3 regions of the Streptomyces sp. NPDC048643 genome follow, and region 2 is predicted to be linked to each of the others. Evidence: riboswitches for the same ligand, from Rfam matches in the RefSeq annotation. Region 2 holds a riboswitch; each other region holds the start of a gene.
What was found. Region 2 has a riboswitch for cobalamin ahead of AB0C62_RS06890 (iron ABC transporter permease). Riboswitches for the same ligand answer to the same signal wherever they lie in the genome.
Positions count from the first base shown of each region.

Region 1: it holds a riboswitch for cobalamin, as region 2 does, so the genes downstream of both, AB0C62_RS27170 (cobalamin biosynthesis protein) here and AB0C62_RS06890 (iron ABC transporter permease) in region 2, are expected to answer to the same signal.
Region 3: it holds a riboswitch for cobalamin, as region 2 does, so the genes downstream of both, metE (5-methyltetrahydropteroyltriglutamate--homocysteine S-methyltransferase) here and AB0C62_RS06890 (iron ABC transporter permease) in region 2, are expected to answer to the same signal.

Region 1 covers NZ_JBEZHO010000032.1:34,357-36,609, reverse strand. The annotation lists gene AB0C62_RS27180 (inorganic phosphate transporter) at 1-198, shown strand, start outside; gene AB0C62_RS27175 (hypothetical protein) at 219-437, shown strand; cobalamin riboswitch at 575-719, shown strand; gene AB0C62_RS27170 (cobalamin biosynthesis protein) at 823-1,794, shown strand; gene AB0C62_RS27165 (cobyric acid synthase) at 1,791-2,253, shown strand, end outside.
Region 2 covers NZ_JBEZHO010000005.1:41,748-44,000, forward strand. The annotation lists gene AB0C62_RS06880 (Rrf2 family transcriptional regulator) at 1-180, opposite strand, end outside; gene AB0C62_RS06885 (cupin domain-containing protein) at 320-829, shown strand; cobalamin riboswitch at 909-1,050, shown strand; gene AB0C62_RS06890 (iron ABC transporter permease) at 1,227-2,249, shown strand; gene AB0C62_RS06895 (ABC transporter ATP-binding protein) at 2,249-2,253, shown strand, end outside.
Region 3 covers NZ_JBEZHO010000063.1:37,455-39,707, forward strand. The annotation lists gene AB0C62_RS37575 (GDSL-type esterase/lipase family protein) at 1-651, shown strand, start outside; cobalamin riboswitch at 800-1,019, shown strand; gene metE (5-methyltetrahydropteroyltriglutamate--homocysteine S-methyltransferase) at 1,180-2,253, shown strand, end outside.

The DNA.
Region 1 (2,253 bases), on a different contig from region 2:
GCGATCTGGCGCCGCTCGCGCCGCGAGGTCATCGACCACACCAACGTGAACGCCGAGGAGCCCGCCGGCGTGGTCACCACGGCCATCGCCGCCGTGACCCCGCCCCCGGCCGGCACCGTGGCCGAGGACCTCACGGCCACCATCCCCGCACCCGCCGAGCCCACGGCGAACCCGTCGGCGCCGTCGCGCGTGGCCTGAGAACCGAAGGAAGAAGCAGCATGCACATCGACTGGTCAGCCCTCGGGTCCGTCTTCGGGGTCAGTCTCGGAGCCACCGTCGTCCTCGTCGGCCTCTTCACCCTCGGCGTCGCCGGCCTCTCCAAGAAGGAGTCGGCCCAGGGTGGTTCCGCCGTCGCGGCGGCCACCGGCGCCTACGTCTGCTTCGCGGCCTGCGCCGCGGCGGTGGCGTACGGCATCTCGCTCATCATGAGCAAGTAACCCGGACGAACGGCCCCGAACGGGCCGTTCCCGGGCAGCACTTCACCGTGGGGTGCGGGACGGATCTCCGTCCCGCACCCCACTGCTGTGTGGGGCTTCGCACACTCTCCCTCCGCAGGTCAACAGCAAGTTGACGGCCGTTCTCACCCCGTGGTGGACTGCCGGAGCCAAGTACGGCGGCATGAGAGGAAGCCGGTGCGAATCCGGCGCGGTCCCGCCACTGTCATCGGGGAGGAAACTCCCCGGGAGCCAGGAACTCTCGCCGCCGGTCTCGTCGAACCAGGGCGTGGACACCCTGAGTGAGGACATATCGCCATGCGCGGCTGCCCGTTGCCGGTCCTGATGTGCAAGAGAGTTCTGCCGCACCCCACGGCGGGCTGACCCCGTGCGGGCCGATCGCGTCTTCGCGTACGGCGCCGCCGCCGGCCTCCTCGGCGACCTGCTCCTCGGCGATCCCCGCCGGGCTCATCCGGTCGCCGCGTTCGGGCGGGCGGCCACGGCCGTCGAGCGCACCCTGTGGCGCGACCACCGCGGGTGGGGCGCGCTGCACACAGCCGTGTGCGTGGGCGGGGCCACCGGCCTCGCCGCGCTCGCCGGCCGTTCCCTGCGTTCCTCGGACGCCGCGTCCCTCGCTCTGACCGCCGCCGCCACCTGGGCCGTCGTCGGGGGGACCTCCCTCGGCCGTGAGGCACGGGCGATCGGCGGCGCGCTCGCGGCCGGGGACATCGACGTCGCCCGCGAGCGACTGCCGCATCTGTGCGGACGCGACCCGCAGGCGCTGGACGCCGACGGGATCGCCAGGGCCGTCGTCGAGTCGGTCGCCGAGAACACCTCCGACGCCGTGGTCGGCGCCCTCGTCTGGGGCGCCGCCGCCGGCGTACCCGGACTGGTCGCCTTCCGCGCCGTGAACACGCTCGACGCGATGGTCGGGCACCGGTCCCCCAAGTACCGGCGCTACGGCTGGGCTTCCGCACGACTCGACGACGTCGCGGGCTGGCCCGGAGCCCGGCTGACCGCCGTTCTCGCGACCGTGGCCGGGTCCGACCCGCGGGGCGCCGTCCGGGCCTGGCGTGCCGACGCGCGCAGGCATCCGAGCCCCAACGCCGGGCCGGTGGAGGCCTCCTTCGCCGGCGCGCTCGGGGTGCGGCTCGGCGGGACCCTCTCGTACGGGGGCCGGGTCGAGCACCGGCCCGTGCTCAACGACGCCGGGCGTGCCGTACGGGTCGCCGACATCGAGCGGGCCGTACGGCTCTCCCGTCGCGTCGGCTGGCTGGCGCTCGGCGTGAGTGCCGCCGCACGCGTACTGCTGACCGGAAAGCCGACCGGAACGTCGACCAGGAAGGGACGCACCGTATGAGCGGCGGACTGCTGATCGCCGGGACCACCTCGGACGCGGGCAAGAGCGTGGTGACCGCCGGGATCTGCCGGTGGCTGGTGCGCCAGGGGGTGAAGGTCGCCCCGTTCAAGGCGCAGAACATGTCCCTGAACTCGTTCGTCACGCGGGAGGGAGCCGAGATCGGGCGGGCGCAGGCCATGCAGGCGCAGGCCGCCCGCGTGGAGCCGACGGCGCTGATGAACCCCGTGCTGCTCAAGCCGGGCGGCGACCGCACCAGCCAGGTCGTGCTGATGGGCAGGCCGGTGGGCGAGATGAGCGCCCGTGGCTTCTTCGGGACACCGGGGGATCCGTCGGCCGCCGGCGCGCCCTCAGGGGGCGACCTGCGCGGGGGCGGCCGGGAAGCACTCCTCGGGACCGTTCTCGACTGTCTGGAGCGGTTGCGGGGCACGTATGACGCGGTGATCTGTGAGGGGGCCGGCA
Region 2 (2,253 bases):
GCAGCCACGCTGACTGCGTACCAGGCCCGCCCTGCGCAGCTCGCCGACGACGGACTTGAGGAAACGGAACGGGATCTGCTGAGAGGAGGCGATGGCCTCGCAGGTGAGCGGTCGGGCGGGTTCGCGGGCGAGCTCCAGCAGCGCCCGCGTGGCGTAGTCCGCCTTCGCGGAGATATGCATGCGGCCATGATGCCCGACGGGACGCCCGACGCGGGCGCTTCCACCGCTTCCTCACCTACATTGCGGGAACATTGCCGCAGGTGAAGGACAATGGACACCTCTTGACATCCTTTTCCGGACAGCTCTAGCGTCCCCCCACATGAGCCAGCCGCTGACGACCCCCGGTGAAGGTTTCCACCCCCATCTCACGGACCGTGCGGGGCAGTCGCCGTCCCCGCTGCGCACCCGCCTGCACCACGTCCGTGCCGACGCGCTCGACGGTGACACGGCGCAGTCCGGCGGCATGCGCCGGTTCGCCGCCGTCAGCGGCAACACGGTGGGTTCCGAGAAGCTGTGGATGGGCCAGACCCACGTCGCCCCCGCGACCGCGTCCTCCGACCACCACCACGGCGCGTCCGAGACCGCCATCTACGTCGTGAGCGGGCACCCCGAGTTCGTGTTCCTCGACGACACGGGCCCACAGCCCGAGGAGATCCGGCTGCGCACCTCGCCCGGCGACTACATCTTCGTGCCCCCGTTCGTGCCGCACCGCGAGGAGAACCCCGATCCCGCGGACGAGGCCGTCGTCGTCATCGCCCGCAGCACGCAGGAGGCGATCGTGGTCAACCTGCCGGAGCTGTACGTCCTGCACACCGAGGAAGAGGCCTGACGGAAGACGTCCGTGGTACCGGGCCGTCCGTCCGCGTGCGTCCGCGCGGCCCGGTCCGGCGCCGACGGCGCCGAAGCGCCGAGGGTCCCGCCTGTTACGCTCGCCGAGCCTCCCGCGGGGGAAGTCCGGTGAGAATCCGGCGCTGACCCGCAACGGTGTGCGTGGCGACCTGATGGTCCGTCACGTGAGTCCGATCGCCCGCGGGGAGCACGCGACCCGTTGACTGCTCGCCGTGGAATGCGACAGGGGACCGCACGGCCGGCGCGCTGTACGGGCTGTTCTCCTGCCTCGGTTCACCAGGCGGCCCCAGGCGAAGGACCGCCCCGTGCGCACCACCACGACGACTCCGATACCCGGACCCGGCCGGACCCGGGACAGAGCCCCCGGCCGCCTGCCGCTGACGCCACTCCTCGGCTGCCTCGCGGTCGTGCTCCTGATCTCCCTCGTCTGCGGCGTCGCCCTGGGCGCGACCGGGATCGGGACGGCGGCCGTCCTGCGCCTCCTGTGGGCCGGTGCCACCGGCGGGACCGTGCACGCCTCGGACGCCGCCGCCTACACCATCGTCTCGGAGATCCGGCTCCCACGGGTCGTGCTCGGCGCGGTCGTCGGAGCCGGTCTCGCGACCGTCGGTGTCGCCGTTCAGGCCATGGTCCGCAACGCGCTCGCCGACCCCTTCGTCCTCGGCATCTCCTCCGGCGCGGCGGTGGGCGCCAACGCCGTCATCCTGCTGGGCGCGTTCGCCGGGCTGGGCGTGTGGGCGCTGTCCGTGTCGGCCTTCGCCTCCGCCCTCGCGGCCATGGTCCTCGTCTATGCGGTGGCACGGTCGCCGCACGGCCTCACCCCGCTGCGGCTGATCCTCACCGGGACCGCGCTGGCCTACGGCTTCGAGGCACTCACCACGCTCATGGTGTTCGGCGCCGCACGCGGCGAAGCGGCACGGTCGGCCATGATGTGGCTGCTGGGCAGCCTGGGCGGGGCGACCTGGGCCCAGATACCCGTCGCCGCGGTGACCGTGGCGGTCGGCTGGGCGTGGCTCAGGCTGCGGGCCGAGTCGCTCAACGCCCTCGCCATGGGAGACGAGACATCCGCCGCGCTCGGCGTCCGACCCGGCCGACTGCGCGGGGAGTTGTTCCTGGTCACGGCCGCGGTGACCGGCACCGTGGTCGCCGTCAGCGGCGCCGTCGGGTTCGTCGGGCTGATGGTGCCGCACGTCGTACGCATGCTGGTGGGCGCCGACCATCGGCGGGTGCTCGCCGTCGCACCCCTGGCCGGCGCGGTGCTGCTCGTGTGGGCCGACGTCCTCTCCCGTCTGCTGCTCGCCCCGGCGGAGCTGCCGGTCGGCGTGATCACCGCCGTGGTCGGCGTGCCCGCCTTCCTGCTGCTCATGCGGCGCGGCGGCTACGCGTTCGGGGGCCACTGATGCG
Region 3 (2,253 bases), on a different contig from region 2:
AGTTCGATCAGCCAGGGCTCCGACGCGGCGAGCCCCAGCACGACCTGGCCCGCGCTGGCCGCCTCGCTGGCCGGGGTGGACCTGATCAATCTGGGGCTGGCCGGCAGCGCCCTGCTGGACCCGTTCACCGCCCGCACCCTGCGCGACACGCCCGCCGACCTGATCAGCGTCAAGCTGGGCATCAACATCGTCAACACCGACCTGATGCGGCTGCGGGCCTTCACTCCCGCCGTGCACGGCTTCCTGGACACCGTCCGCGAGGGCAACCCCACCACGCCGCTGCTGGTCGTCTCCCCCATCCTGTGCCCGATCCACGAGGACACCCCCGGCCCGAGCCTGCCGGACCTCACGGCGCTCGGCAGCGGTCGTCTGCGGTTCCGCGCCGCCGGCGACCCGGCCGAGCGCGCGAGCGGGAAGCTGACGCTCGCGATCATCCGTGCCGAACTCGCCGGGATCGTGGAACAGCGGGCCGCCGAGGACCCGAACCTGTACTACCTCGACGGCCGGGAGCTGTACGGGGAGGCGGACGCCGTCGAGCTGCCGCTGCCCGACGCGCTCCACCCCGACGCCGCCACCCACCGTCGTATCGGCGAACGGTTCGCGAAGCTCGCCTTCGACGGCACCCGTGGCTTCCCCGCCCCTTCCGCCTGAAGATCGAGGCCCGGGGCGGGGCCGAGCGCGTCACACGAGCCGTCTGCCGCCCCCCGTATGCCGGTTGACGTGCGCCGATCCTCTCCTGGACGTCTCGAACGACCGTCCGGGAGGTGGGCGTTCTCCCCAGCAGGGCGCTCGTCCGCATAGGCTGACCTCCGTAGCTGGTTCGCCCCGTCCGCCAGACGGGATGCGTCGTAAGAGGGAACCCGGTGGGAATCCGGGACTGCCCCGCAGCGGTGAGCGGGAACGACCGCCGTCATACGCACTGGGCCCGGTGGGGTCTGGGAAGCGACGGCCAGTAGGTGACCTCCGTCCGGAGGGCGTGCCCGCGAGTCCGAAGACCTGCCCGCTGCCCGTGCGCGACCCATCGCGCGCGGACATCCCGGTGACCTCGTGGGCGGGTTGGCGTACATACCTGGCGGACCTTCGCGCTCCGGCGCGCCACGTACTCCCGCCCGGTGCGTCACCCTTCGCGCTCGCGTGTCCCATCGGGATCCAAGGAGACATCTCGCGAAGGAGATTTCCGTGACAGCCAAGACCGCAGCCGCGGCAGCACGGGCCACCGTGTACGGCTACCCCCGCCAGGGTCCGAACCGCGAACTGAAGAAGGCGATCGAGGGCTACTGGAAGGGCCGCGTCAGCGCGGACGCCCTCCGCGCCACCGCCGCCGAACTGCGCAGCTCCACCTGGCGGCAGCTGGCCGAGGCCGGCATCGACGAAGTGCCGACCGGCGATTTCTCGTACTACGACCATGTGCTGGACACCAGCGTCATGGTCGGCGCCGTCCCCGAGCGCCACCGGGACGCCGTCGCCGCCGACGCCCTCGACGGCTTCTTCGCCATGGCCCGCGGTACCCAGGACGTGGCGCCGCTGGAGATGACCAAGTGGTTCGACACGAACTACCACTATCTCGTCCCCGAGTTGGGCCCCGACACCGCCTTCACCGCCGACTCGTCCAAGCAGGTCGCCGAGCTCAAGGAGGCCTTGGCGCTCGGACTGTCGGCCCGTCCGGTCCTGGTCGGCCCCGTCACCTATCTCCTCCTCGCCAAGCCCGCCCCCGGTGTACCGGCGGACTTCGACCCGCTGACCCTCCTCGACCGGCTGCTGCCGGTCTACACCGAGGTGCTCGCCGACCTGCGCGCGGCCGGTGCCCAGTGGGTCCAGCTCGACGAACCCGCTCTCGTCCAGGACCGCACGAACGCCGAACTGAACGCCGCCGAGCGCGCCTACCGCGTTCTCGGCACGCTCACCGACCGTCCGAAGCTGCTCGTCGCGTCGTACTTCGACCGACTCGGGGAGGCTCTGCCCGTTCTCGCCAAGGCCCCGGTCGACGGACTCGCGCTCGACTTCACCGACGCGGCCGCCGCCAATCTGGACGCGCTCGCGGCCGTCGGCGGTCTGCCGGGCAAGCGGCTCGTCGCCGGCGTCGTCAACGGCCGCAACATCTGGGTCAACGACCTGGAGAAGTCCCTCGCCACGCTGGGCACCCTGCTGGGTCTGGCCGGGCAGGTCGACGTGGCCGCGTCCTGCTCGCTGCTGCACGTGCCCTTGGACGCCGCCGTCGAGCGCGACATCGAACCGCAGGTCCTGCGCTGGCTC